Regions from separate parts of the Paenibacillus sp. FSL H8-0283 genome, predicted to be linked through region 2. Evidence: riboswitches for the same ligand, from Rfam matches in the RefSeq annotation. Region 2 holds a riboswitch; each other region holds the start of a gene.
The links. A riboswitch is a leader RNA that binds a small molecule or an ion and turns the genes downstream of it on or off. The one in region 2 is predicted to bind thiamine pyrophosphate.

Region 1 (7,650 bases), 2.9 Mb from region 2:
TTGGAGACAAATGCAGTGGTCTTTCTTTGTTATCGGGGATTAAGTGAGGGGTATATACGTTACAAATGAGCATACCAGAGGTTGATATGAGCATATTGCTTGAGAGACCTAGCATGCAAAAAATGCCGATATGACAGGGATTGTACGATGTCATGATATATCTGATCTAATGATTATTCTAGTTACCTCCCTTATTTGGTAAGATTAGGTTGTAGATCGGACAGAGGTGCACCTCTGAAGATCTTCCAGTACAAGCCCAGGCTGTACACTACCAAAAAACGAGAGAATAAGGGAGGAATAAAGTTATGAAAAAAATGTTGACGTTGTTACTGTCCGCTGGTTTGGTTGCTTCTATATTTGGTGCAGTTCCGGCTGCGGCTGCGCCTACGGTTGTAAATTCAACCATTGTGGTTCCAAAGGGCACGACCTATGACGGCCAAGGTAAAACATTTGTAGCCAATCCTTCCACACTGGGCGACGGATCTCAAGCAGAAAATCAGAAGCCAGTCTTCCGTCTGGAGGCAGGGGCCACGCTCAAAAACGTAAACATTGGATCACCAGCTGCTGATGGTGTTCACTGTTATGGCAACTGTAATATATCGAATGTGGTCTGGCAGGACGTGGGCGAGGATGCACTGACATTGAAGTCTGCCGGAACGGTTAACATTACCGGTGGGGCAGCGTATAAGGCTTATGATAAAGTGTTCCAGATGAATGCAGCTGGAACAATTAACATCAAAAATTTCCGTGCAGATGATATTGGCAAACTGGTTCGCCAAAATGGTGGAACTTCCTTTGCAGTTAACATGACGCTGGATAACTCCAACATTTCCAATGTGAAAGATTCGATTATGCGTACAGACAGCAGCACATCACAAGGGAAAATTACGAATACCCGTTATTCCAAAGTGCCAACCCTATTCAAGGGATTTGCTTCAGGTAAGACCAGTCAATCCGGCAATACGCAATATTAAACAGGAGATTGAATCGCTGGAGTTGGTAAAAGTTAAGCTCCACTTGTGATTTGAAGTTAAAATATAACGCCAAAAAGAGCGTCCCAAGGTCATTGCCACAATGACTTTGAGGGCGCTCTTTGTAATGCAGATGTGATAATTTCTGCTGAGCAATGTCTTATAGAGGATGCTCAGACTATTTCTCTCCCGGAACTTCAACGATGACTTTGCCTTTCTCGGGGACAACAGAACCGGTATCAATAGAGCCCAATTTGTTCATGATCTCGTAAGAGGTTTCTTCAAGCATGCGAGAGTACTTGAATGATACGAGTGTTTGACCTGTTACGGAAGGACGAGTCCCTGCTTCAGCAACGGCTTTGTTTTTAATAAAGAACAGGTCACCGATGGTTCCGGCATTTTTGCTGATGTTAGCCTGCCATTGTAACAGTGCACTTCCATTTTTAAGGATATAATAACTGATCAGATCGTTATCCTCAACAACGAAAAAACGATCTTTTTTACCTTGCTCAAAGATGTATTCAATGGATGAATCCACCGGACCCAAAGGATTGCGAATGTCCAGACGTGCTTGTCCCAGTTCAGAGAAGCGTGGCAGATGCAGTGCGGCTTCACGCGTCACAGTCAGATCGGAACTGTTATATTCTTTTACAATCGTAGCATCGGTAGTGTAAATATAGGCTTCCTTGGCCTTCTGGTTCCACTGCACCTTGGCACCAAAAGCTTCACCGATGGCACGGAGCGGAAGCATCGCTTTACCATTCACCAGAATCGGCGCTGAGGATAATGTCGCATTCTGACCGTTTTTCTTCATTGTTTTGCTGTTAGGTGTAAGGACATACTTATCGCTGCCTGTGCTAATGCTGATCTCTTTTGTTTTGTTATTGTAACCAAACGTATAGTTGCCGAGGAATTGAAGCTCCGTCAATGCCACGTACGTAATACCCTGCCGTATGACAACATCATATTGAGCTTGAACATTGTTAATATAAGCTGTCGGTTTAGGTTTAGTTGCTGCGGCTTCCGCCACAGTGGATGAGAGTAAGGCAGGTGCCGTGCCTGCGGTGAGTATCGAAGCGGCAAGGACCATTTTCCATGTTTTAAGCTGCCAAATAGAATTGTAATCTTTCATCACTATCAATCTCCCTTCTAATGTTTAAGACGGACCACATAACCTAAATGTTTCATATTATGGAAAGTGAACCATCAGATTATTTCCCCTATTACCCCAAATGAAGCATGATGATTTTTCTAGGGATTGCCACAAATACCCATCTGATGTACATTAGAAGCAATGAAATAAGTGAACCGGGAGCTCAATGAAGTTGGGCTGAGAGAGTGGCCTTGTGCCGCTGACCGTACATCTGATCTGGGTAATGCCAGCGTAGAGAACATGGATTTGCGATATGTAAGGGTGAATTGTGGGAATGAACGTGGATGAACAACAGACCTCTTTGAACTGTGGTGGTGTATCTGCCATGACGGAGGGGTGCTGGTTGATATTCCGTATTTTCGACATCCATCCATTACATCATTGTGAGGATTGTACACTGTACGTAAGGCCTGCCCGGAACCGGGGAGGCTTTTTCGTTATTATGATAACCCCCACAGGGAATAAAGGAAGGACGTAGAGAACATGGCAACAACAGCAGGCAACAAGCGATTGAAACTAACGGATATTCTGGTAACCATCGTGATCGCAGTAGTGTTTGGGGTAATTTACAAGATATGGGGACCTACATATGACTTGATGAAACCATTTGGTGTTCATGCGGAGCAGATGATCTACGGCATGTGGTTTATGGCGGGCACGTTTGCTTTTGTTATCATTCGTAAACCAGGTGTGGCTATTCTTGCCGAAGTTGCGGCTTCAACGGTAAGTGCTTTTCTGGGTAGTGAATGGGGCATGTCCACACTTGTATACGGTCTGTTGCAAGGATTGGGAGCCGAGATATTCTTCGCCGCATTTTTGTATCGTAAAACCAATCTGTTTGTCACCTGTCTTGCAGCCATAGGAGCCGCAGCGGCTTCGCTTTTGCTGGATTACCAGTACGGGTATATTGATTCACTCTCGGCGTGGAATTATACGCTATTTATCGGATTCCGCTTCATTGGAAGTATTCTGATTGCTGGAGTGTTTGCTTATTATCTTGCCAAAGCATTGGAACTAACCGGTGTAACGCGTTCACTCAGACCGGTATCCAAACAAGATTATGAGGCACTGGATTAGATGAACGGGGAAGAGAATTCGCAAGCGGTAAGTGTGACAAATCTAAGATGCAAGTTCCCGGGAGAGAAAGCCTTGGTATTTCAAGGCTTGTCTCTTTCTGTGCGTCAAGGAGAGAAAGTGCTGTTGCTTGGCCCAAGTGGCTCCGGTAAATCAACGTTATTGCAAATTCTGAGCGGTCTGATACCACGTTCGGTTGAGATTCCGATGAAATGTGATGATATTCAGATTCCCGCCAAAGCAGGAGTGGTCTTTCAAGATCCGGATACCCAGTTCTGTATGTCATTTACAGATGAAGAGATCGCATTTGTTCTGGAAAACCGAAATATTCCGCGTGAAGAGATGCCTGCTCTGATTGAATATTATCTGAAACAAGTGGGGTTATCCTTTGAACAGAATCGTGTATTGATCCAGTCCATGTCTCAGGGGATGAAGCAGCGTCTTGCGATTGCTTCGATGCTTGCCATGGACCCGGAGGTATTGTTTTTGGATGAACCCACTGCACTGCTGGATGATGAGGGGACTTCCCAGGTGTGGGATACCGTCAAACGAATCGCCAGTGACAAAACGATCATCATCGTTGAACACAAAATAAACAAGATTGTAGATATGGTCGATCGCATCATTGTGTTATCACCTGAAGGAAAGATTGTGGCGGATGGGCCAGCACAGCAGGTATTTACGGATGAACGGGGCAAGCTGAAGGCTTATGGGATCTGGTATCCAGGCATATGGGAGGAGCAAGAGCGGGCAGCTAAGGAAGAAGAGGGAAGTACTTCTGGAGAGCTTCAAGTGTGTGTGGACCACGGCATCTCAAGTTTGGAAGCACAGCAATCGTCTGGCTTATCCGATACACCGGGTATATCCCCCATATCTCACGACTCATCCTTTTCGCCTGTATCTCCCGCCTATCTGCCTGCACTGGACTTGCAGCAGTTCACTGGATGGCGTGGGAAAACACCTTTCATTCAGGTGGAGCAGGCCAAGGTATGGCATGGAGACTGGATTGGTATTGTCGGAGCTAATGGAGCTGGCAAGAGTTCATTGTTGTTATCTCTGATGAATATCCTGAAAACAACAGGTCATTATGAGGTGGAAGGTCAGCCTTCTGGCAAAACGGAGCAGCTTGCAGATCGAATTGCGTTTGTATTTCAGAACCCGGAGTTTCAATTTGTGACCAACACGGTCGCGGAAGAAGTGGAATTCTCATTGCTGGGGGGCAGGCTGACAACGGAAGAAAGACTTGTCAGGACTGATCATATGTTGAATCAATTTGGGCTAATAGACCTCTCCGAGCGCCATCCCTACCAATTATCGATGGGGCAGAAACGACGCTTGAGCGTTGCCTCTGCACTGGTGAGAGAGCAGCGAATACTGCTGTTGGATGAACCTACTTTTGGACAGGATGCCCGCAATACGTTTGCCATTTTAGCACAGCTGGAGCAATTGCGGAGAGAGGGAACAGCTATTGTCATGGTTACCCATGATCGTGAAATTGTAAAAAGATATTGCACCCGAATCTGGACGGTAGATGAGGGGAGGTTATCTGATGCAACTGTCGTTTCCTCACCGTGAAACCTGGCTTCATAACGTCAATCCGGGATTAAAGATGATCATTCTGACGATGATGTTTGTCATCGTTATCCTCATTCACAATCTGAATGTAATGGCCAACGTTGCGTTGGCGATGATGCTGTTACTGTGCTGGGCAGGTCATCCGTGGTACAGATTGATGCTGTACGCATCACCATTCATTCTGGTGTTTATCTCCACGTCTACAGGCATGATGATGTTTGGTAAGGGCGAGACCACATGGTATAAGTGGGGACTGATCCACATAACCGAAGAGAGTTTCTATCGCGGTCTGCACTTGGGTTTTCGCTCGCTGACTATGGCCGCGGCTGGGTTACTTTTTGGTCTTACGACCAAGCCTGTGAGACTGTTTTATTCCCTGATGCAGCAGTGGCGGCTTCCCGCAAAATATGCCTATAGCTTTTTGGCCGCGATGCGCATGATCCCCATTTTGCTGGATGAATTCCAGACGCTCCGTTATGCGATTCGTATTCGTGGAACACAGCAACTCGGCTCTCGCTGGAATGTGTATGGTACACTCAAGCGTTACGCTATTCCGCTGCTGGCACAGAGCATTCGCCGTGCACAGCGAATGGCGGTAGCAATGGAAGCGAAAGGGTTCACAGATGGCGCGAGCCGCACGTATTACATTCAGATTGGCTATTCGCGAGCTGATCTGTGGTTTGTATTTTATTATATGCTCACCTTAACGGCTGCTTATTACATCGGGGTTACCTTTCCTTATCATGCTACGATGGTGGATGTAAGGTAATACGGGCAGATAGATAGAAATATATTGAGGTAAACGGTAACCTTTTCCTTTTTACTGCGTCTCTATTGGAAATAACTTCTAATGAATGGGGATGAACGAGAGTGAAGACGGGTCCTGACTGGCAGAGAACGGGGTACAAATGGATTACCATGACTGGATTATCAGCTGTGCTGTTGACGGGCTGGATGCTGCTGGATTCCAAAATGGTCGCCCTTGAAGGACAAGCTTTGGCTACAACGCCACAAGCATTGGGGGAAAGTTCCCAAGTCTTAACTGCAAAGTTAGCTTACAAACAAGGAGACACCGTTACGCTTATTAATGACATCCCTCTGTTCAAAAACAGAAGGGACGGCAGTGTGGCTGCTGACAAGCTGGGGATTGAATACTATACAACAAAAAACGAAAAGTATACGTTGGCCTCGGTTCGAGGTGAGTGGGTGCAGCTTAAGTCAACCGAGCATGGAGACTTTTGGCTGCCAAGTTGGTATGCCCTGAAGGAGAGCAGAAGCATGACGGAAACAGCTCCCCAAAGCTTCACACTCCAATCAGGCAGCAAGCTGTATCTGGCTCCGGATAGTTCTACAACTTGGTCTTTTGAGAAAGCGCTAACAGATAAGGCTGTTATTGTTGCAAAGTGGAAAGGCTGGTATGGGGTATCCATTGCTCCACGAGTCTGGAATAAAGAATCCTCCACGTATCGGCCAGGACTCTTCTGGATCAAGGCACAGGCTATAGAACAGCGGATGAATGTGGCTGATGGCTGGTTCAATCAGGAGGCATCGCTGCCAACTTCGGTTATACGCCATCTGACAGATATGAAGCTGAACAAGGCAACCACCTCCAAACAAGTGGCTGGGTGGTTAGGCGAGCCGGATTGGAAAGAGAGTTCAAGCAATCTAAATTTCACGGGTTATTCAATGAGTATTGGACAGACCTGGAGATATGAGCGGGAAGATGCGCAATTTCTGGTCACATTAAACAAGAATGGCAGACTGGCCAGAACACGCTGGAATTTAGCACAGGATAATCGAAATGCTGTTGTTTCCGATTGGAACATCAGTCGGGCGGATGAATATGGGTTCACAACAAAAATCTATGGCACAACACTGCCAACGACAATCCCTTGGAAACCGGTATGGACCAACCAGGGGGATATTAACTACACTTTTTTACAAGCAGCCACGGATGATGTGCTCCTGATGAAAGGGGATGACGGTGGATTCAGCGGGGGTTACTACGAAGGTTCTATATATGCCCTTGACCGACATTCCGGCCAGCAATTATGGGAGATCAACGGGGGTTTTGGAAGACAGCAGGCAGTGGTGGATGCAGAGCGCAAATACGTTACAATCTACACCGATTATGACCCTGATAAGAAAAAATACGTGGATCGTATTCGTCATCTGAACTTGAAGAACGGAAAGGTCATGTGGACGTACACTCCTAAGCAAAATTTTAAACTAAATGGCATCACCGCTGCGAAGAACGTTGTGGTTGTAGATAACCCGGTTGTTGAGAGCTCAAGCAACAGTTGGTTAACGGTTCTGGACAGTGCAAACGGAAAAACATTGTGGACGCGAAAACTGGCTAAGGGTTATGAATTATTGAACAAGAGTGCAGATGACCCCTATGTGTTGTATTGGGAAAAGAATAAGCTAGTTGCAGCCGATCCGCAATCGGGCCGAACCGTATGGAGCTTGAAAGCTAAACGATCTACCATAGAACAATTTGTGAATGATCCATATTTTGATGGAATCGAACGTATGGATCCCTTTGCAACCACGAATGCTGAAAGATGGCTATCGTTAGATAATCAGTGGCTTCTGCTTGATCTGAACACGGGGAAAAAGCTTGCCCAATTCCCTGTTCTGGTAGGACAGAGATTTGAGGAGCTGGATGATGGCATGTTGTTGATCCGTGAGAACAAAAACGGCGATCATTACGGCGAATATGAAGATTTTACAACCACCCTGTATGATGCCAAGACAGGCAAAACACGCTGGACGATCAAGGGCAAGATTGAACGAGGACTGGTGGAAGAGGATCAGTTGTATGTGATTAAGAACGGTTATCCAGCGGCTGTGGATTATAAAACGGGGGAGACGCGT
Region 2 (7,650 bases):
TCCGCTCAAGCGCGTCCTGTTCTACATATAATTGCTGCCGCTGCAGGTTACTCCACTCCACATAATCACGATCCACAATCGTTAAGTGTCCGACTCCTGAACGAACTAACGTTTCTGCAATTCCTGTTCCAAGTGCGCCAGCGCCTACAATTAAAACTCTGCTGCCCTTTAATCTGGCCTGGCCTTCCTTACCAAGTGGCGCGTACCGTTCCTGTCTGGAATAACGATCGGCCTGCTCGGAAGATGTTAATTGATCTGTCATGTATGAACCATTCCTTCCACCGGACTACTGGCTGCTGCATAACGCTTTACGGGAATCATGCCTGCCTCATATGCCAATCTACCCGCTTCTACCCCCAATCGCATCGCTTTAGCCATGCTCACTGGATCCCCTGATCCGGATACGGCTGTATTTAACAATACGCCATCGGCCCCAAGTTCCATCGCATAAGCAGCATCTTTTGGGGAGCGTAATCCTGCATCAACAATTACAGGTACAACGGCCTGCTCAATGATGATCTCAAGGTTATATGGATTGATGATACCTCTACCAGCTCCGATGGGAGAAGCGCCAGGCATTACAGCATGTACGCCAAGTAATTGTAGCCTTTTGGCCAGAATGACATCATCCGAAATATAAGGCAATACCGTGAAGCCCTTTTCCAGCAAAATTTCGCAAGCCTTGTACGTTTCAATCGGATCTGGGAGTAACGTCATTCCATCTCCGATGACTTCGACTTTTATCATATCACAAAGTCCTGAAGCCCGCGCAAGCTCGGCAATCCGCACCGCCTCTTCCGCAGTGGAAGCCCCTGCCGTATTCGGAAGAAGTGTGTATTTATCCAGATCCAACGTATCCAGGAAATGCTTCTGGTTACGCTCTTCCAGATTCAGACGACGAACAGCAAAGGTCAAAACTTCCGTTTCAGATGCTTCCACAGCCTGACTTTGCACTTCCAGATCCGAAAACTTGCCTGTTCCAAGCAACAATCTGGACTCAAACGTATATTTACCAATGTTCAACATCATCAACCGCCTCCTACAAAATGTACAATCTCGATTCGATCGCCTTCTCTTAATGCCGTCGTTTCATGATACTCACGGGTTAAAATATGCTTGTTCAGCTCTACAACTACAGTCTTGACTTGCAAATCAAAAGATTGGAGTAATTTATCCACACGATTCAATCTGTCTTCAATCTCCATCCGTTGACCATTAACGATGATATTCACTGCACCACTCCCTTTCTGTTCAATCGCTCAGGGCTCAGCGCCTCAATTCCGAGTTCTTCTGAGCTTTTGCCAGCGAGCAACTCAGCGATAAGCCTACCTGTTATCGCACTAAGCAAGATACCGTTGCGGTAATGTCCAAAGGCGGCAAACAACCCGGGTATACTCTTGCAAGCACCTATATAAGGCAGTCCATCAGGAGTTGCCGGTCTTACGCCTGCCCACGCTCGTATAAATTGTGCTTCCTTCATCCCAGGCACCCAGTGGGTAGCCGCTGTTAGCAGCTTCTGAACACCCTGTACAGAAACGTTCAAATCCGTTCTGCCTGGCAGACTGGTTGCCCCAAGCCAAACCTCTCCATTGGCTTTGGGAACAATATAGATATCCTCTGCATACACCGTTCTATCAGGTCTGTACCCTGCATGTTCATCTGAGAACTGAACGGCGGCTATTTCACCTTTTACCGACCACACAGGCAAGCTCAGATTCACATGTCTCATCAACTCTTCACTCTGTAATCCAGCCGCTATAATGACATGTTTGCATTTCATCTCACCGATCGATGTGGTGATCCCCTGCACGCCGTGTTCGTTTGCTTGCACACGTATATCCTGTATGTCCTCCATAACCCGTGCTCCCAATGCTTGAGCGGATTCAGCATATGCCTTCGTTAGATGGACTGGAAGAATCTCACTCTCGTAAGGTCTGTAGTAGGCTCCATACGTATCTCTGTTAAGCCATGATGCCTCCTGTTGCACAACGGAACGGTCCCACCACACCTCATCAGCAGAAGCAGACAACGCAGACTTCCGATTGTCCTTATAACTACTTAATTCACTGTATGAACGAAAAGGAGTTAGGAATCCCTGGCGTTGCAGACCAGTCTCTACCTCACTGAGTGTAGCCATTAGCACCTGTTGCTCGATAAGTAACTGCCTGCTCTGCCTGGCAAGCTTAGCCATCAAAGGATGAGCAAAATCCTCACTGTCTGCTGCCAGCATCCCAGCCGCTGCGCAAGAAGTCCCTCCTGCAATCGCCGAACGCTCCAGTAACAGCACATCCTGTCCACGGGAAGCAAGCTCATACGCAATGGCACATCCAACAACGCCTCCGCCTACAATAATCGTTTCTGCATAAATCTTATCCGGTCTATCAGTAATGATCTTTTTCATCCTCTCATCTCCTTGATTCAGCGGCTCAAACTTTCTGTAGCAACGATAGCCTGCCTTAATGATTCAGCGGCCCGATCCGGGGAATCGCTCGCCCATACATTCGAAATCACAGCGACTCCCTGTGCGCCTGCAGAGCGAATAGCGTGAATGTTTCCCGGTTCGATGCCCCCAATCGCCATGACAGGAATGGAGACACCAGAGCACACTTCAGCCAGAGCATATAATCCTCTTGGTTCAAGATCAGGCTTACTGTTGGTTGAGTAGACATGCCCGAAGAAAAGGTAATCGGCTCCCCGTTCTTCAGCGATTTTTGCCTCATCGATTGAATGAACAGATACACCCAGACGAATTCGCTGGACATTGCTTATAACAGCAGGGTTGTAGTTACGTATAGCCTCTTGCCCCCAATGTACACCGCCATAGATGTCATTCTGTGGTGGCAGTTCTGAACCATTGATAACGATGCGACAAGACGGAACGCCAACACCACGCAGACTTTCAGCCCAACCGATCTTTTGTTGCCACGAGAGTTGTTTCTCTCGTATATGGATGTAGTCCACCCATGGCCAAACGTCCTTTGCAGCTTTTACAAAAGATGCTTGATTCCCTACACCCGTAGATACAACATGCAGTTCAAATGATCCGTGTACACGTTCATGAGAAATTACCGTACTTTTCATCTCCTTCCATGCGTGAATGCTATGAAAACACAAAAAAGCCACTCCCGTAGGGGAGTGGCTGCGTATTAATTATAGGACCAGATGACTGACTGATACATACAGTTCATTTCGTGCAATAAAGCTATAGACCTTATAGCCATAACGTTATACACGCAACTGCATGTTTCAATTTACTAAGCAAGACGGTTGAATTCTTTCGAATTGCCGTTTGCTCACGTCATTCACTGAAACGCGCTCGCCACTTCCCTACGCTGGTATGATCCAGATCAGGTGCAAAGGGTCCGGAATCGCATTCTTCCATCTCAGCCACATCGTGCGGCCCCCCTAGTGTTCATATGAAGTTGTAGCCTATGTTACCATAGAAGGATTTTTTTGTCACCGTTCATTTCTATTAAGCGTTGCTTGAATTGTCTAGTTTTTCTCAGACCATTCTTCAACATTCCATGTTTTGGTAACCCAACCCTCGTAGAAATCAGGTTCATGAGATACCAGCAACACCGTTCCCTTGAATTCTTGCAAGGCACGCTGTAACTCAGCTTTAGCTGTGACATCCAAATGGTTCGTCGGCTCATCGAATAGAATCCAGTTGCTTTCACGCATCAAGAGTTTGCATAAACGAACCTTGGCTTGCTCTCCACCACTCAGCATGTTAAGCGGACGGGTAATGTGCTCATTTTTCAACCCGCAGCGAGCGAGATGACCCCTGACTTCATTCTGGGTCAAATGTGAAAACTCATTCCAGACATCCTCAATCGGCGTGATATTCCCAGCTCGAACTTCCTGCTCAAAATAGGCCGTTTCGAGATAATCTCCCAAGAAAGTCTTTCCACTGAGTGGAGATATTCTTCCCAAGATCGTCTTCAGCAGTGTCGATTTACCCACACCATTACAGCCTACGATGGCAATTTTCTCACCACGTTCAATAGTCATTGTCATTTTAGGTAGCAAAGGATACGTATATCCAATTTCAAAATCAATACCCTCAAAGACCGTTTTGCTGCTCGCACGGGCATCCTTGAATTTGAACGTTGGTTTGGCCGCTTCATCTGGACGATCAATTCGATCAATCTTATCCAGCTGCTTCTCGCGGCTCTTCGCTCGACCAGAAGTTGAAGCACGTGCCTTGTTACGCTGAATGAAATCTTCCTGTTTCTTGATGTACTCTTGCTGTTTCTCGTACGCATCAATATGCTGGGCTTTATTCATATCAGCCATCTCAAGGAACTTGTTATAGTTCGCTGCATATCGCGTTAATTTGGCAAATTCCAAATGATAAATGACATTTACGACTTCATTCATGAATTCCGTGTCATGGGAGATTAACAGAAACGCGTGCGGGTAGTCCTTCAGGTAACGTGACAACCATTCAATGTGTTCTACATCCAGATAGTTGGTCGGCTCATCCAGCAAAAGAGCTGTAGGTTTCTCGAGCAGAAGCTTAGCAAGAAGCACCTTGGTACGTTGTCCACCACTTAGAGCTGCGACATCTCGATCAAGACCAATTGCAGACAAACCAAGACCATTGGCCATCTCTTCCACTTTTACGTCAATCAGATAGAAGTCGCCCTGTTCCAGTTGTTCCTGAATATCGCCCATCTCTTCCAGCAACTGTTCCAGCTTATCTGGATCTGCATCTGCCATCTGGTCCGTAATATTCATCATTTCTTTTTCTAATTCAAGCAACGGAAGGAATGCATCCTTAAGAACGTCACGAATAGTTTTGCCTGGGGTAAGCTTTGTGTGCTGATCCAGATATCCATAACGGACCTTGGGTGTCCATTCCACTTTTCCACTATCTTTAAGCAATTTACCGGTAAGGATGTTCATTAATGTGGATTTACCCACACCATTGGCACCAACAAGTCCTACGCGCTCTCCGGCAAGTAAACGAAACGATACATTTTTAAATAACGTGCGATCTCCAAAATTGTGACTTACGTTCTCTACTGACAATAAACTCATAAGATGAGGTTGCTCCTATCTATTAGACATTACTTTTGTTATTGTTCCGAAACCCTATTCTAGCACAGGTCCCGTCTTTTCTGAAAGTAATGTAAACAGTTCAGGAACCTCTTACATGATTTTGTCATACAGGCTACCCTAACGATTAGAGCATTTATATTCGAAATAGCCTTGTGCAGCTGCTTGTTTTGCGTCTGTAAACACCTCTTCAGCACGGTAACCATTACCACATGTGGAGGGATAGTAGTACTTGATACCCGTTAAAGGATCTACCCCACCTACGATGGCCGTTTTCTTCACAAGTCTGCCTCCACCGATCGCATAATTGTTGATCTTCTGGTCACCCACACCTATACCTTGGATAAAGGCCATAATCCCTGTATCATTTATGGAGTTGTACCAATCTTCCTGCGCAATCAGGGGCATCGTAAACGTATAGGAAATACCGTTCTTTCTGGCAAACTCATTATGGCGGTTAATCACATCAGCCAGATTATCCTGCACAGTAGTCACAATCCGGCTTTGTCTAACTTGCTCAAATACGCTGGTATTCTGAAGTAAAGGGATCTGTGTGGTTGAAGCCAGTTCTTTTTGAAATCCCTCAATCCATTTCCCTGCACTTGCGTCGTAGGCATATACGTAGTCGTCCAGTGTAAAGTTAATACTGTTACCATTAGAATCTGAATATGTATAAGGTTTCTTGGGGCTCCATACTCGCCTGAAAGAATCTTCAAGGTTACCTGTCAACTCTGTTTCTGTGGACAACATATAATAGCCGTCATAATCCAGAATAAGTACGGCAGGAATGTAATTAAACATGTTTCGAATAGCTGCGGGATCATCCTGAATCCCCATATTCAAAGCCATCGTCTGCGTAAATGTCAACAAGGCAAGCTCCTTATCGGCTTTAACAAATTTGGTTGAATCATAACCTGCTTCATCATTTTGTTTCTCATTCTGATGCATCACTGCACCTGCATCCATGACTGCAGTTTGAAGTGCAGATCTGTATCGATGACCAAGATATTGAGCCTCTTCGGCATCTTGGGTATGGAGTGAGATGATCCAGAAGAGCGGGAAGAAGATCAGCACGAATACAATGGATAGCTCAGTAATCTTCATTGAGGACCATACCTCCGTATGTTACAAATACTGCTGAAGCCTGAGCCGTACCACTCAACCATTCACGAATGAGCATGGAAGGTGTACGATTTGTATTTTGGAGCGTCACGGTGAAAAAATCCCCTGTCGTCAACGTATATCTTCGGCCAGGATCATCAACCGGTATCACACCTGAGGATGGGAATAGTCTTTCTCGAATCTGAGCTGCATAATATCCATCCTGTACTACCTCATAGGTCCCGTTAAAACTGTTATTGTCCATCGGGTCTGTATAGTGAGGTACATATTTCTTATGTAAATGTTCCATCGACACCTCATACACATTGCCCGTCTGGGCCAGTTGCTCCTCCAACTCAGCCAACATTCGAGGTGAAATATATCCTTTCGTTCGGACAGCATCGACAAAACGTGTTACATTTTGAACAGCCGTCATACGTGCTATATCATCCTGCCGATCGGCTGTTTCAGCAGCTGGGTACACATAGAGCAGAAGGACTGCGAGCAATACGGCAAGCAGCTTGGATGCGGCATTAATCAATTCACACTCGCCTCCTTCCAAAAAACAATCTTGAGCAGTTCTCCAGATTCATTTCGTATAAACTCTGGTCTGTAGGTGGCATCGAGCTGGACAGGAATCGTCGCTGTTTTGCTGACAAGTGGATCAATCACATACGAAGTTCCATCTACCTCCACAGGAATGCCTGTGCCTGTCATCTGCCTCACGGTATGCAATACTTCTGCGCCCTTATACTGATCCGGTTTGGTGGTATGCAATGTTGTTGTCAGCCGACCTTCCATACCTGCTGTTGTCTGTACTCTGTTATTCAATGAAGTTGATAAAATCTTAACATTCTGTTGCCCGTACAGGCAGGCTGTCACAAACAGGACAACCGCCGTACAAAACAACATGAGATGCTGTGTATTCCGGGACATGTTAAACCAACTCCTGTCAGGATTGCTGGAAGATCAGCCCTCTTACCACGTTCGATCGGTCTTTTACGATAATGGCTTTGAATTTACCACTTGGATTGACATATTGATTTTCTTTTTCACTCATGGTCTGGTTAATAATCCCCACTTTATCGTCGGGTGCAATAACCGAGCCGTAGTCAGCATTATTGAGATCCTGTGAAATGTTTAATTGATTGCCGTACCATTGACCCGCTTTATTTTTACCTGTAATAACTTGAATACCGAACTGGTCCTTGTCCGCATATTTACGCAGCGCATTCGTTACCTGTGATCCACTGATGGTTGTTCCGTCATATACCGTAAATGCAGCCTGGGACAACTCGGTTTGGATATCAGCAAAATTGTTCTGGGCCGTCTTGGTTGCCTCCTGAGCCGAAATAAACAACAGAACTACAATTGTGATCAAAGCGATTGTTAAGAATATCCCTGCTGCCACCTTTAAAGCACTTGATGCATTGTTCATGATAAATCCTCCCAAGTTATAAGTTATTAAACTATTTCAGACTGTCACAC
Region 3 (7,650 bases), 3.5 Mb from region 2:
TTGCAAGCTCCAGATTGGTCTTGGCCGAAGCGAGATTCATGGACACGGCAATGACTGCTTCGACCTGCTGAGACGGAAACGATAGCAGCATCTCGCGTTGTTCGTCAGGGGTATACTGATCGAAGTGAATATGAGCATCAATTAATGGTGCAAAAGCTTGAGAATGCACGAGGGAATTCCTCCTTGTGTTCAGTTATATTCTAACTATGTTACGCAGAATTTCTTAAGGCGGATCACCCATTAAAGGAAAATAATAACTTAAAAACCCGCGCTATTATGATAGGCGGGCTTTCTGCTGCTCTTCTCGCATCCACTGAGCAATCTGCCGTTTACGCTCCAGAAAAGCGGATTCCTCCGTAATTTCTTCTCGTCTTGGGCGATCAAAAGGAACATGTACCTCGTGCAACACCGTTGCAGGTCGGTTGGATAATACATAGACCCGATCTGCAAGTAGCAATGCTTCTTCGATATTGTGGGTGATGAACAGCACCGAGCGGCGGTTCTGTTCCCAGATATCGAGCAGCCAGCGTTGCATGTCGCTACGTGTCAGTGCATCCAGTGCGCTGAAAGGTTCGTCCAACAGCATGAGTTCCTGCGGACTGAGCAGGGCACGCAAAAATGCAGCACGCTGCTGCATTCCGCCCGACAGCATATGAGGGTAGGCCTGCTCAAACCCGGCAAGACCCACGCTGCTTAACCACTTACGAGCTTCCGCAAGTGCTTCAGCCCGAGGAGGAGCGCTTGAAGCTACTTCACCAGCAAGTAGTACATTATCTTCAATGGTACGCCATGGGAAAAGAGCGGGCTGTTGTGGCATATAACTGATCTTGCCACGTTGGCCTGTCACATCATGACCGTTCATAAGCACTTGGCCTTCCTGTGGCTTCAGCAGACCGCCGATGATGTGGAACAGGGTGCTTTTGCCACAGCCGGATGGTCCAACGATAGCGACAAACTCGCCTTGCTCCACAGTCAGGGACAGGCCGTTCAGAACCGGTAACCTGCTCCGCCGTTCACGGAATGATGCATGAACATTAACAACGTCCAGTGCAGGTGGAACCGGAGCTGGAGTCGTATTGGCAGGTCGATTAGGCGTAGCCGAGTTTAACTTTTCACCGTGCGTTGGCTCCATTACACTTGCTCCTCGTCCAGGCTGGACTTGTTCATCCTGTTGCAGATTCATATGGTCATCACTTCCTAATATACAGATTACTTCTTTACTACCGCTTCTGTGGCCGCCAGCGCACGAGCAGCTTCTCCAGCAGGGCAATGAACAGGAAGAGCAGCAAGCTGAGCGCGACAATAATCATGATCGCTACGAATAGGCGATCCGTACGATAAGCCGACTTTTGCAACATCATATAATAACCAATACCCTTGTCTGCACCAATCCATTCGGCGATGATGGCGCCCATCACGCTATAGGTAGCGGCGATTTTGACACCGGAGAACACGGATGGCAGCGCATGGGGAAGCTCCAGCTTCCAGAAGATCTGATGACGTTTCGCACCAGCCATGCGCATATAGTTCATCATCGCTGCATCTGTACGGGTCAAGCCGTCCATGGCCGCCACTGCAACGGGGAAGAAGCAGACCAGGATGATCGTAATCAGCTTGGGCAACAGCCCGAATCCAAACCAGATTAACAGGAGCGGCGCGAGCGCGATGGTTGGGATATTTTGACTAAGAATAAGTAAAGGATACAGGGCTGACTTGAGAAAAGGGACTAAATGCAGCACCATCGCAATCAGTAATCCAACCGCTGTTCCAGCGGCGAATCCAATCAGCGTTAACTGAATGGTTGCGGAAGCATGCATGCCAAGTCGTTCGGCCTGGGTTGCGGCTTCGCGGGCGATGTCGGACGGTGCAGGCAGCATCCATTTCTCAATATGGAAGAGGGAGACGGCTCCCTGCCATATCGCTATAAAGAGAATAACCGCCACAATGGGCGGCCATACACTTTTGAAATAGGCAGGCATTAGCGATACTTCTCCGTCAGGGTATCCATGCTGAAGCCAGTAGGGCTATGGGCGATTTTGATCTGGGAGATGATGCTTGGGCTGCCAGCCTCCACAAGTACCTCGTGCATTTTACGTACAACTTCCAACAGTTCCTCCAGTTCCCCCTCCATTGTGGTGTCGAGCGCGTTCACCTGATATTTCAGGCCAGATTGCTGAATAACTTCAATGGCGCGATCAACGTAAGGATAAGAGTTCTCGCCATTTGGCGTTTTGGGAATAACTTGAATGCTAAGTAGTGTGCTTGCCATGAGAGATCACGGCTCCTTTCGTGATATATAAAATGAACTAATGACTGTTACACTTGCCACTTCGATGACAGAATAACCTTCCAATCGCTGTTATCCCCAGATTTTTTTGATTCCCTTTCTCTAAAGGGAAAATCCGGTGATAAAGGCGACCGCTTCGCTTTTTTACGTTATTTCTGTCCTCTCCGTCCTCGTGTAAAATTTAAGTTCGTTTTATATGAGAAATTTTATTGGGGTAAGAACTCGTTCGTATATGCCTTGCTCACATCGATCTGTTCATCCAGCAGTTTTTTGCTAAACATCCAGTCGGTGTAGTTCTGCCACACTTCCTGTTTTTGCTCACCCCAGCGCGGGGCGTCATCTGTGTACTTTGGACTAAGCCATTTCTGGCTTGCCAGTACCAATTCCTTATCCAGATCCGGTACGGCCTTGATCAGAATGTTGGCTGCGTCTTCGGGATGATCAATTGCGTATTGATACCCTTCGGAGGTGGCTTTCAGGAATGCTTTCACCAACTCAGGGTCGTTTTGGATCGTTTGCTCGTTTGTTACAAGGACAGGTGTGTAGTAATCCAATGCATCTGAATAATCCTTCACATATAACATGTCGATGGGCTCCCCGCGCAGTTCGGCTTCAATACCTGTCCAGGCGTAGAAAATCCACGCAAAATCAATGTCCCGTTTTACTGCGGTGAAAAAGTCGGCGTCACCCATATTAATGTTTTTCACTTTGGATACATCGGCTCCGTCGCCTTCCATAATGGATTGCATCACGGCTTCTTCGACTGGGGAACCCCAACCGCCATAGGTTTTACCTTCAAAATCTTTCGGTGACTTGATATTCCGATCTGCCGGAGCAGCGAACCCGGATGTATTATGCTGAATAACTGCTGCGATGGAGACGAGTGGAACACCCTGTGTGCGGGCTTGAGTTACACTCTCCTGATAACTTACGCCAAAAGGCACTTCATTTGAGGCAACCATTGTATCTGCGCCACCGGCACCTGGTTGTACAATCTCCACGTTCAAGCCTTCGGCTTTATAAAAACCTTGATCTACAGCTGCATACAGGCCTGTATGATTCGTATTTGGTGTCCAGTCGAGCACCACTTTAATATCTTTCAGGGCGGCAGTGTCACCTTCGTTGCTGCTTTCCGTATTTGTGTTGCCGTTCTGCCCAGCTGGGGCAGCTTCTTTGCCACCACATGCGGCTACAGTCACCATAAGCACGCATAAGAGCAACAATCCCATCGTTTTACGCCATTTCATCTGTGGTTCTCTCCTTCGGTATGTCCGGCCGGTTGGCACGGGGTACTCCTTGGCTTCATATCCAATCATCTTGCATAAATCGACAGATTTATACCAGTTGAGATCCGGATGACGTTATTTTTGAACAAGTAAAACGTCCATCGATGTCATTCAAGGAAGCCAGACTGCGCTTAGCGGCAGTTCTTCTTGCAATATCAGGAAGGTGATGCTTCAAAACTTATACTTTCTGATAGTAACAAAAAAAGCGCCCCGTATTCCGGGACGCGTGCAGGCGTTAGAGAGGTGGCGTTCAGCCATAGGGCTGTGCCATTTCGATATACTCCGATTCCTACGCTGGCATGATCCAGATCAGGTCTAAGGGTTAGTATCTTGGTGGGATACACTCTCAGCCGGCCAATTCCGACTCCCCTGGGAAACTATGAAGTTACGGGCATTACTAGGTGTAATTATAGGCCAGAGGGTAGGACCTGTCCAGTCATGAACTGGATAGGGACACGTATAAGTTATAAACAGGCCGTTATACATATGTATAACAGCCTGTTTGGATGTGTTATTTTCAATAATTATCGTGGGGAATCATATAAGGCAATCTGACTGAGTGCAAAAGCATCGGATTTTGGGTCATAACCTACCTGTTTCTGAGTGGTTTCCAGATTTAATCGTTTAAACCGATTATTCGAGATCCCATGCAGTATGGTGAAGGGTTCCAGATCGGTAGTTGTAATTGCTTTGAACATCAAATCACACAAGTCAGCCGGACTAATATACGCGCTCATATCCCTTGCCTCCAGCACGGGTCCGTCCGGTTGAAAATCATCATATGCACCTATACGTATTGCTACACTTTGTAAACCTTCGGTATACGCAAAATAGGAAGCGAGCGATTCTCCAAAACATTTGCTAACCCCGTACAAATTCCGTGGGCGTGTGGGCATGTCCGGATAGACTTGAGCATCAATGGGATACCCCTCAATCGTCTGTGCACTGCTTGCAAGAATGACTCTTCGTACACTTTGGTCTTTAGCTGCACGGAATACATTAAATGTGCCTTTGATATTGATGTCCAACAACGATTCATAAAATCCGGCATTCGGGGAAGGATCTCCAGCCAGATGTACAACCACATCCATGCCTTCGCAAGCACGCTGACAGGCTTCGGGGTCTGTCACATCCAGTGTCATGATCTCATGGCTGGTCCCTTGATACGTATGCAGTCTGTCGATATTTAAATCCGTTAGTCGCAGGCGAAATGCTTCTGACAAGTGTTGGGACAAGTCACGTCCAATTTTTCCGGCTGCGCCAGTAATTAAAATGTTCATGAAATCAGCTCCAATTCTTAGCGCTGGAAGAACTCAATCCATTCCTTTTCAGGTCCATAGATGAAGAAATAGCGGTAACCGTTAGGCAGTGTGATAATCTCTCCGTCGATAAATTCGGCTTCGGTGGATTGAATGCGTTTGTACTCAGAATCAAGATCATCCACGTGGATCGCAAAATGGTGCACCGTACCTTCAGAAGGCAGCTTGTCGCTGTATCCTTGAATTAACTCAATCTCAGTCTCATTACTTCCATTGAAGCCAAGGAAGGCGAGCTGAATGATACCGTTGGTATGGGTCACCCGGTCTTTCAATTCAAGACCAACGATCTCCGTGTAGAAACGCAGCGTGGTCTCCAGATCACGAACGGCAATGCCGACGTGGTCAATGCGCTTTTGAAAACTCACAATCAAAAACCTCCTTATGTAGTGAATGTTTCTACCATTTTAAGGGATAGCATAGAGCTGTACTACATGGTTGTCAAATCCAATTTTAAGTTGGAAAAATCATAATTGTTCACAAAATGTTCACTTATGTGAAGGGTTTCCTCATCTCTATAATTACGAAGGTAAACAGAGAGGATGAGAGAATTGCCAACAAGCAAGAAGGAACAGATTATTTTGGGATTAATGATGTGTACAGGAATGGTCTTGGTCATGATGTTCTTCAATCTATGGCACAGTGGGTTACTCGGCAAGATGTCCCCGCTTGAGATACTGCTTCAATTCATATTATGTTTTGTCATCGCGTTTCTGGTGGAGTCTTTCATTGTTGGACCTGTGGCGAGAAAGATTGCATTCTCCTTGCCCTTCGACAAGTCCAATAAGATTTTAGGTGTGCTCGTCATTTCATTTTTCATGGTGATTGGCATGGTTCTGATCATGTCCATGTATGGAATGATCTCGGCATATCTCGCGGATCAATTAAGTGGGGCATCCGTACTCCGTACGTACCTTCATACAATCGCTCGTAACTTCAGCCTGGCGCTTCCATATCAGTTGATTATTTTGGGGCCAATCGTACGATATGTATTCGGTAAATTCATCAAGGATAACGGGCCCGTAATGCCTGTCGTTAACAAAAGTGTGTGATTCGGCTGGCCCTAAGTATTTCCTGGGCAATCTTGTGCAAATGAATAGATATTATTCTCACCTTTAATGAAAGGTGATGAGAGAGGCAAAGATAGGGCACTGCCGCCATATTACAGCGCTAACGAATCGAGGACACCTTATTAGGCCAGTTTCTAAGGGAATGAAAACCTAACGAATCTCAGCGGTGTTATTATGCAAAAAACCTCCAACGAGACATTTAATTGAAGCTAATTATCTATAATAACGTCTCTAGGATTCGTTAGATTTCAAACATGCGGAAATGGAGGGGGATAGTGGAGCTAGAATAAAAAGTGGACACCCGTTAACGGACGGAAGGATAATAAGACTAACGGAGGTGTCCACATGGGAGAACAGCGGCAACGATATAACGAAGAATTCAAAAAACAAACGGTCAAATTCATTCAAGAGCAGACGAAGACACTTGGAGATTTGGCAGAAGAACTCAACATTCCAAAAAGTACGTTGCACCAATGGATGAGTAAGTACCGCGAACTAAAACATGAGCCTGTTGCCAGCGTAGATCGAGTGAAGGAACTGGAAGCAGAGCTTCAAGAGATGCGCCGGTTGCTTCAAGAGAAAGATCACACGCTTGCGGATACACAAGAAGAACTGGCGATTGTAAAAAAAGCAGTGCACATCTTCAGCAAACCAAAGAGCTAAGATTTCAGTTTGTGGAAGATCATCGCTCCGAGTTTTCTTTGGAGAAGATGTGCAGAACCTTTCAAGTATCACGGAGCGGATATTACAAATGGCGAATGGACCGAACCAGCATGCGGCAGAACCGTAAAGACGAGGTCATGAAGCGTATTCGCTATCATTTTTACGACCACCAGATGCGGTGTGGAAGCCCTAAAATTACGTATCTGCTCCATTTAGAAGGGCTGCGAATCTCTTCACGTACCGTCAGTATATACATGCGTCAAATGAATCTACGTTCTGTGGTCATGCCCAAATATCGCGTTCAGACGACGGATTCCAAACACGACCATCCCCTTGCGCCAAATACGCTGAATCAGCAATTTAAAACGTCCAAACCGAATAAGGTATGGGTTACCGACATCACCTACATTCCTTGCCGAGGAGGTCGTCTATATCTCGCCAGCGTTCTGGATTTGTGCACACGTGAAATTGTAGGCTGGCGTCTATATAACCATATGGAAACCAGTTTGGTGATGGGTGCACTGGAGGAAGCTTATAAGGCCAAACGCCCCGCTCGGGGATTACTCCATCACTCAGATCGCGGCTCTCAATACACGTCAAAAGAATACGTGGAGCAACTAAAATCATACGGAATGGAATCAAGCATGAGCCGCCGAGGAAACTGTTATGATAACGCCTGTATTGAGTCATGGCACAGTATTTTAAAGAAGGAACTCATTTACTGCAACCCTCGTTTTAAGACGCCGGAAGAGGCTTATACTGCCATCTACCAGTACATTGAGTTCTATTACAACCGCAAGCGAATGCATGGCGCACTAGGGTATCTTTCCCCTGCTCGTTTTGCGATGAATTTTACGGACAAATCCGCAGCGTAGTGTCTACTTTTTTGACATAGGTCCATAGCCTGTGCTAGGTTCGTTAGCACAGAATAACGCTACAACAAAATGTCCACCGTCAGGTCATGGCGGTGGACATCTCAATCTCTATAATAGGTATTCTATTTCTGATTCTAATTCTCAGGACTGCAT
Region 4 (7,650 bases), 350 kb from region 2:
TTTTCATTTGAGGCTCGTGTTTTTCAACCATGGTCGTCTCCTTTATCAAAGTAATAAAATGGTGATAAGGTTAATATCTTGTCCTGTAATCGAAAAATCATACGACCGGCAATTTGTAGTTTAACAGCAATATCGGGAACAACATGCTACCAGATTAATCTTAATCGAATGAGTGTATTATGGTACCCTACCCTTTGTATCTGTCTCCGGCTTTCCTCTTGGGCGACAAAAAACAAAAAGACAGGCATCAACTGATACCTGTCCCTATCTTAAGTTCATTAGAATTACTATATTGCCCTTAGATAAAGGGCCTACGGTCCCGCAAAATGAACTGAATAATCTGCTATTAAAATCTGCTTTGAAAAGTGGGATGTATATCAAAAGGTAGGAGCAGGTAATTCATCAATTTTCAAACGTAGTAAAATGTACGGTTTTTGTCGCAGGTCTCTTCCATAATGAAATCTCGCCTGCCTATGTAATTGGTTCACAATCACATATAAGTATTGATCCGGACCAATAGAAAACGTATCTGGCCATAAAATTCGGGGATCATGGGCGATGGTTTCCATGATTCCATTCGGCAATATCTTTCGAATACTATCGTTTTCATAATCTCCAGCATAAACGTTTCCTTTAGCGTCCGTGATCATCCCATCAGATGCGCCCTTCTCTCCCCAATACTGCACAAGATCACTTAACTTAAAATCCGGTATCGTTCTGTCTCTTAACGATTCTGTTGAGATCGAGTATAGCTGGCGACTGGTTAATGGACAATAGAATAACATTTTTCCATCAGGGGAAATGGCTATACCATCAGAGGCCAATCGAAACGGAGATGTCGAACCATCCGCGTTTCGATTCATCAAAATTTTACCTTCCACTTTTGGCACAAAATATGGATCGGGTGAGGTCGAGCTTGCTCCATGCAACCGTCTATACGCATTTCCGTTTTCTAAATTTACGACGATAATAGCGCCTGGACCATTGGAAGAAGAATCCGTTATATATGCGAAACCTGCTTTTCCTACACGAAAGTCAAATCGGACATCATTTAGATACGTTGTCGGCAAGACTACATCATCTGCAAATGTATATACTTTTCTAATTGTATTTGTTTCTAAATCTACCGCGACTAATTTTGCGCCGCCTTTAATAGGCTCTGAAAAGTTTGGTGCAGCCGTGTCAAGTACCCACAGGGTTCCCCTTCCATCTGCAACAACACTTTGGACACTGATGAAGGACATAACGATATTCAATGGGTTGATCAAATTCGTTTCTTCATTAGGATAAGGTTGCATCTGACCATCAACAATTTCCGCTACCGTAAATCTAACGTCATCTCCCCATTTTGGAAAGCAAATAAAGGTACGCCCGGTCTCGGATACACTAACGCCTGTAGGCATAGCCCCGTAAAAGGAATGAACGAGTTCTAACTTACCAAAATATTCTTCCATAGGTAACATAGGCTGTATGATGTCCTCCTCAACATAGTTGAATAGATATTACCTATAATTATGTTCAAGACTTTTTCTAATGCCTGGCCCTTAATCATTCTTTTTTTACCTCGATTTTGAAATTGTCCGATACATTTAAAAATACAAAAAAACTTCGGCGTAAGCCGAAGCATGTTGACGTTAACTATATGTGCTCTAGGAAAAATGCTTCCTCCGATCGTCAACGCAAAACTTTGCCAAGCTTATCAGTACCAAAAAGGTTTTATTGTTGGTCCGGTAAACCTAATGCATTGGCTGAAGTTATCGCTTGATCTAAAAATTCCTCTGCTCGGGTCAATTGCTGCCTGGCAATCTCCAACGCTTGTGAATTTGTTGCCACATTAGATTCACTTAACGAGCTTATTGCCTGATTTAAAGCCGTCTGCACCTCAGAAACCGCGTTAGATGCATGCTGCTCCAGCGTATTACTACCACTCGAGTTAAGTGCATCTTCTGCTGGTTTTCTTGCGTTTTCGGTTGCTAGATCAATTTTGTTTTTATTGGGCACCGTGACTCCTCCTTCCATGAGTAAGATCATTCATTTAAACAGAAATAAGTATGGGATTGAGATTTTGTTTATATCCCTGCGACTGTATGGGAATATTCGGATCTTACCTCTCCGGTGATCCATATTAGTATAAGATCCGATGCATTGGAAAATCTAATCTTGATGAAAAAGGAGGGGATCATTTCTGAATGGCTAATCCAACGCTAGCGCCGCACGAATCGATGGAACTGCATGAAGCGTTAAACTTCAAAACGCTCTGCATCGCTAAGTCGAAACTTATGCAAGGCCTGGTCTTTGACCAAGAGCTAAAAGCCTTAATGCAGAAAGACGTAACTCAATCCATACAACAGATCGCTGAGCTGCAAGCAATCTACGCAAGAGCTCCTTTCCAAGCACCCGTTCCAAATAATCCGACACCTATAACACATTAAGGGGAACTCAGATGAATACCGATTATTTAGATCCGATTAATTCATTGAATATGCCGGAAATGGCAGATATGACTTTTGCCATGGACTTCCTTCTTCGTGCCAAGGAGGGTGTACGTAATTTGTCCATCGCCCTGACGGAAACGGCTTCACCGGATGTAAGAGCCCTGCTGCATACTCATCTTAAGCAGGGGATTGCAATGCACCAAGAAATCTCGGAGCTCATGATGCGCAAAAAATGGTTTCATCCTTATGAGTTGAACGAACAGTACCAACTCGATCAGCTTTCGGCGAAAAATACGGTGATGATCGGGCAGATGAATCTGTTCCCGGGTGATACGTCACGTAAAGGGATGTTTGATCGGACCCCAGATGAACATATTGGAGGACATAAAGCATGAAGGCGGTAACGTATCAAGGGGTTAAAAATGTCGTGGTCAAAGAGGTGCCGGATGCGAAGATTGTGAAACCGGACGATATGATCGTAAAGATCACCAGTACCGCCATTTGCGGTTCTGACCTTCATCTTATTCACGGGATGATCCCTAACCTTCAGGAAAACTATGTCATCGGGCATGAGCCGATGGGGATCGTAGAAGAAGTAGGTCCTGGCGTGACCAAGGTAAAAAAAGGTGACCGTGTGATCATTCCGTTTAACATCGCATGCGGAGAATGCTTTTTTTGCAAAAATCAGCTGGAAAGCCAATGTGACAATTCAAACGAACACGGGGATATGGGCGCATATTTCGGCTACTCCGGAACGACCGGCGGATATCCCGGCGGGCAAGCCGAATATTTACGGGTCCCATTTGCCAATTTTACCCACTTTAAGATCCCTGAAAACTGCGAACAACCGGACGAAAAGCTAAGCTTGATCGCCGATGCCATGACGACGGCATTCTGGAGCGTAGATAACGCCGGCGTTAAGAATGGTGATACAGTCATCGTGCTCGGCTGCGGTCCGGTCGGACTCCTGGCCCAGAAGTTCTGCTGGCTGAAAGGAGCTAAGCGGGTCATAGCCGTCGACTATGTCGATTACCGCTTAAAGCATGCAAAGCGAACAAACAATGTGGAAATCGTAAACTTCGAACAGGATAAGAATATTGGGAACACTCTCAAGGAAATGACCAAAGGCGGCGCCGATGTCGTGATTGATGCGGTAGGAATGGACGGCAAGATGAGCGATCTTGAATTTCTAGCCAGCGGTATGAAACTGCAAGGCGGCACCATGAGTGCATTTATCATTGCATCTCAGGCTGTCCGCAAAGGTGGCACCATTCAAGTCACTGGTGTATACGGCGGACGTTATAACGGATTCCCGCTCGGTGACATCATGCAGCGAAACGTGAATATCCGTTCCGGACAAGCTCCGGTCATTCACTACATGCCATACATGTACGAGTTGGTTACGTCTGGCAAAGTGGACCCTGGGGACATTGTTACGCACGTCATTCCGCTCAGCGAGGCCAAGCGGGGCTATGAAGTGTTCGATACAAAAACGGACGATTGCATTAAAGTCATCTTAAAGCCTTAAATATGAATTGATACATGGGAGGACAATCTGAATGGATTCCACATACGCTTTGCATGAGATGCTCGAGGTGCATGAAATAGCTGCGTTCAAGACGGTTTGCATGACAAAATCCAAGACCATGCAAGCTCTGGTAACCGACCCGGAGCTCAAGCAAATTTTGCAACAAGATGCGACATTATCACAACAGCAGCTTCAGGAGCTCGGTGGAGTGCTGTCTAAAGCGACTGTATAGGAGATAAAAAAATGAACCCAATATTAGAACACATGACTGGTCTTAATACGCTGACCGATGACGTGATCGCAATGGATTTTTTGATGAACGCCAAGAGCGGTGTCAGAAACTACGCCATGGCTGTGACCGAATGTGCCACCCCCGAAATCAAACAAATTTTGATGAAACAGCTCGATGAAGCCATAGACTCTCATGAAAAGATATCAAATTACATGGTGCAGCATGGCTTATACCACCCTTACCATATTGCAGAGCAAATTCAGCTCGATCTGAAAAATATTCAGACTGCTATGAACATTCCGTCCTGACACCCTTTTTGATTTTAGCTAGAGACTTCAGTGAACAAAATGTTCCTGTGTCAAGAATTTCAACAATAAAAAAGGCGGATACACTCCGCCCTTTTTTTGGCATCGTCACGAAACACGCATATACAAGCGTTCCTTTACTTAAATCTACTTATTTTTCATCCTGAGACTGTTTATGGACGCTGCTCGCTAATTGAATTAACTATTAGTGAACTCAAGGCTCCAACCTCCATGACATCTCCCAAAAATCAAGCTCAAAGCGACTGCACATCACGAAAATATCTTCCATCCGTTGGTACGTTCCCTCGCTACAGCCTTCTAATAGCTTATCCGTTAACGTCACTAGGGATTGATTGTTGCTGTTGTATTCAGAGGAAGCATATCCTGTGATCCACTCTCCATAAAAAGGATGATCAGCTGCACCTGGCTTTTGAGCAAGGACTTGACCAATCTCCGCATAGCTCCATGAGCAGGCCAGAATGGATACAAGTACTTCTGCTATGCCACCCGCATGGGAAATAGAGAGCATATAGTTAGTATAGGCTGCATTTTTCAGTGCAGGTTTTACCTGGAACACATGATCCTCTGTAATTCCTAATCGCTCCATATAAGAACGATGAATTTTCATTTCACCATTCAGGATGTTATCTACGTTTTTACTAAAAAACTGCATCAATTTGGGGTCGTGCGACTTGACGATACCTAGTGCAAATACACGGGCATAATCGAACAGGTACAAGTAGTCTTGCAGCAAATAATAACGAAATTGTTCAACCGGTAAGGAACCATCTCCGATTCCTTTAACAAAGGGATGCTCGAGACATTCCTTCCACACGGGCTGTGCTGCCTGATATAGTCTCTCTGAAATAGTCAACATGTGTTCCTCCAATTCATAATGTACGTATTAAAAACAAAAAAACGAAACATCCATAGGATGTTTCGCAGACAAATACACTAAAACAAGGGGGTTCGCATGAGCTACCCAAGTACAGTGTTTCATCGTTGCATCCCTACGTTGGCATTATCCAAGTCAGGTAAGGTCGGTTTAACACCCTCTCAGCCGGTTAAGGCTCCCTCGCAAACGGTTGTATGTAGTTGATTACTTTCTTATTCCCATAAAAGAAAAAATAACATCCATTTAGTATATCAAGGGCTGTTAAATATAGTCAAGGCAGATTGTATCGCCCCTCATCACCTTTGGTGACGTATGTAAACGATGAAAACCATCACAACAATGGTTGAGTTTTAGCCACTGTTATGATGTTTTCTATTCTTGCAACTACTGCCGATGGTTTAATGTCCGAGTTTGTTCTTTCCGACAAAAGTGAGTATTCCGTACTGGGAAGTGTTTCTCCAGCTCTCATTGGTCGTATCATTCCACTTGGCTACGCTCTGCTTACCTCCGCCCTGGTTGTCGTTAATTTGAAGCTCGAAACCGAGAACATTTCCTGTTTTGGGCGTCAGTGAATGTAACTGGATTCGGGCTTCTACGAGATATCCTTTATTTGTTTTCTTCACAGCACTTACAAGGCGTCCAGGTGAGGCACCCCCTGCAAAGGTTCCTACATTGTCTGCACTGATTCTGAACTGGGCATCATCATATTGAAAATACGGTGTGCGCTGGTGATTCTCGTCCAGGAAAATCTCAACCGAATCCTGATCCCATGGGTTGATGCTATCTGTGATGATGTTTGGATCAGTGACGTCGATCAGCAGGTATAGATATTCACCTGACCACATTGCGCGAGCCACTGCCTCTGCACCTTCGCTTTGGTTCAACCGGTTTACTTCAATCGGTGCAGCCTTATTCCATGATGTGTCTTTCTTCCCATCAATCTGAACAATCCCTTGTACAGCTTGTGCAGATTTGGGCATAGGGGCAAGCTGAATCACGCCGTATTTGCTTGTATCCTGTTCCTGAGATTGTGTTCGATCATTCCAGTACAGTGGATTATAAGGTTGTGTCCCACTTGAACCGCCATCAGTCACACGGATATCCAATCCGGCTTCATATTCTGATCCGACTTGGATACCACCCCACGGAATGGACAATTCAACCTGATATCCGGCTTTGGTCTCGCGTACACGATATGAACGCTTCTCCACGCCCTCAGCTTTGCCCGACCGCTTAATGATTACATGTCGGTCATCTACTTCATATGAAGTGGTCTTGCCATTATTGAGATCAACAAAGATATCTACTTTGTCATTCACATCTGCCTTCGCATCCTGAACATCCACGAGGATATACAGGTTACTATGATCCCATAAGGTGCGGAAACTGGCTGATCCCGCAGAGTCACCCTTCAGTGGAGTAGACACCGCTTTGTTCCAGAGCGGATCTTGTGACTGTTTTTTGATATCCGGTTTACCCGAAAGTGAGACGGCTCTCTGTGTCAACACAGGCAAGCTGGATTCATCCACAAGTCCCCAGTATGCTTTTTTGGCCTTAAGGGCTGAATCAAACAGCATAGCCTGGTTGTTGTAAGACTTCTCATCTTGGAGTCCCCATAAGGTAACTGAAGAAATGTGGTCTTTGTGTTTTTTGTACAAATCCAACAGTTCCTTATATCGATACGCCTGCTTTACTGCAACTTCATCGGACATCTCTTCACCAAATGGAATTCCGCTATCCACATCCAGTTCCGTGATCTGAATATCCAATCCAAGTTCGGCGAACATGCTGATCGTTTTTTCAATTTCCTTGATGGGCGGGGATTCCAGGTTATAGTGGGATTGCAAACCCACACCATCGATGAGCCCTTTCTCTTTCAGTCGTTTGACCAACTGATACATATGCTCTCTTTTCTCAGGGATTTCCGTGAAGTATTCGTTGTAATATAATTTGGCATTCGGATCGGCTGCACGAGCGAATTCATAGGTTTTCTCAATATAATCCGGACCAATTAGTTCATAAAAGGGACTTTTACGTAAACCGTTGGCATCACCATTGCTATCCGCAATCGCCTCGTTTACCACATCCCAGGCATAGATCTTACCTTTGTATCGGGTCATGACGGTTTCAACGTAATCCTGAATCCGGGCAAGTAGTAATTCTCGACTCGCAGGGTTACCCTGAGGATCCTTGAACATCCACTCTGCTGCATCAATATGCCACAACAACGCATGTGCGCGTACGCCCATACCATG

Region 1: it holds a riboswitch for thiamine pyrophosphate, as region 2 does, so the genes downstream of both, MHI52_RS04850 (ECF transporter S component) here and MHI52_RS17885 (thiamine phosphate synthase) in region 2, are expected to answer to the same signal.
Region 3: it holds a riboswitch for thiamine pyrophosphate, as region 2 does, so the genes downstream of both, MHI52_RS02460 (ABC transporter substrate-binding protein) here and MHI52_RS17885 (thiamine phosphate synthase) in region 2, are expected to answer to the same signal.
Region 4: it holds a riboswitch for thiamine pyrophosphate, as region 2 does, so the genes downstream of both, tenA (thiaminase II) here and MHI52_RS17885 (thiamine phosphate synthase) in region 2, are expected to answer to the same signal.

The regions. Positions count from the first base shown of each region.
Region 1 is NZ_CP150295.1:1,064,273-1,071,922, forward strand. Features, by position in the region: gene MHI52_RS04840 (pectate lyase) at 306-974, shown strand; gene MHI52_RS04845 (copper amine oxidase N-terminal domain-containing protein) at 1,150-2,103, opposite strand; TPP riboswitch at 2,269-2,379, shown strand; gene MHI52_RS04850 (ECF transporter S component) at 2,608-3,201, shown strand; gene MHI52_RS04855 (ABC transporter ATP-binding protein) at 3,202-4,773, shown strand; gene MHI52_RS04860 (energy-coupling factor transporter transmembrane component T family protein) at 4,748-5,542, shown strand; gene MHI52_RS04865 (PQQ-binding-like beta-propeller repeat protein) at 5,644-7,650, shown strand, end outside.
Region 2 is NZ_CP150295.1:4,000,501-4,008,150, forward strand. Features, by position in the region: gene MHI52_RS17865 (ThiF family adenylyltransferase) at 1-262, opposite strand, end outside; gene MHI52_RS17870 (thiazole synthase) at 259-1,026, opposite strand; gene thiS (sulfur carrier protein ThiS) at 1,029-1,232, opposite strand; gene thiO (glycine oxidase ThiO) at 1,229-2,401, opposite strand; gene MHI52_RS17885 (thiamine phosphate synthase) at 2,419-3,081, opposite strand; TPP riboswitch at 3,308-3,417, opposite strand; gene MHI52_RS17890 (ABC-F family ATP-binding cassette domain-containing protein) at 3,493-5,043, opposite strand; gene MHI52_RS17895 (hypothetical protein) at 5,182-6,165, opposite strand; gene MHI52_RS17900 (hypothetical protein) at 6,152-6,703, opposite strand; gene MHI52_RS17905 (hypothetical protein) at 6,700-7,098, opposite strand; gene MHI52_RS17910 (hypothetical protein) at 7,115-7,600, opposite strand.
Region 3 is NZ_CP150295.1:506,319-513,968, forward strand. Features, by position in the region: gene MHI52_RS02440 (TatD family hydrolase) at 1-169, opposite strand, end outside; gene MHI52_RS02445 (ABC transporter ATP-binding protein) at 275-1,183, opposite strand; gene MHI52_RS02450 (ABC transporter permease) at 1,221-1,979, opposite strand; gene MHI52_RS02455 (thiamine-binding protein) at 1,979-2,269, opposite strand; gene MHI52_RS02460 (ABC transporter substrate-binding protein) at 2,494-3,534, opposite strand; TPP riboswitch at 3,842-3,954, opposite strand; gene MHI52_RS02465 (NAD(P)-dependent oxidoreductase) at 4,098-4,853, opposite strand; gene MHI52_RS02470 (VOC family protein) at 4,871-5,257, opposite strand; gene MHI52_RS02475 (hypothetical protein) at 5,432-5,941, shown strand; gene MHI52_RS02480 (transposase) at 6,305-6,622, shown strand; gene MHI52_RS02485 (IS3 family transposase) at 6,634-7,497, shown strand.
Region 4 is NZ_CP150295.1:3,647,152-3,654,801, reverse strand. Features, by position in the region: gene MHI52_RS16340 (spore germination protein) at 1-31, opposite strand, end outside; gene MHI52_RS16335 (L-dopachrome tautomerase-related protein) at 378-1,463, opposite strand; gene MHI52_RS16330 (hypothetical protein) at 1,717-2,001, opposite strand; gene MHI52_RS16325 (spore gernimation protein GerQ) at 2,190-2,432, shown strand; gene MHI52_RS16320 (spore coat protein) at 2,444-2,830, shown strand; gene MHI52_RS16315 (zinc-dependent alcohol dehydrogenase) at 2,827-3,963, shown strand; gene MHI52_RS16310 (hypothetical protein) at 3,995-4,195, shown strand; gene MHI52_RS16305 (spore coat protein) at 4,207-4,503, shown strand; gene tenA (thiaminase II) at 4,715-5,377, opposite strand; TPP riboswitch at 5,490-5,587, opposite strand; gene MHI52_RS16295 (endo-1,4-beta-xylanase) at 5,794-7,650, opposite strand, start outside.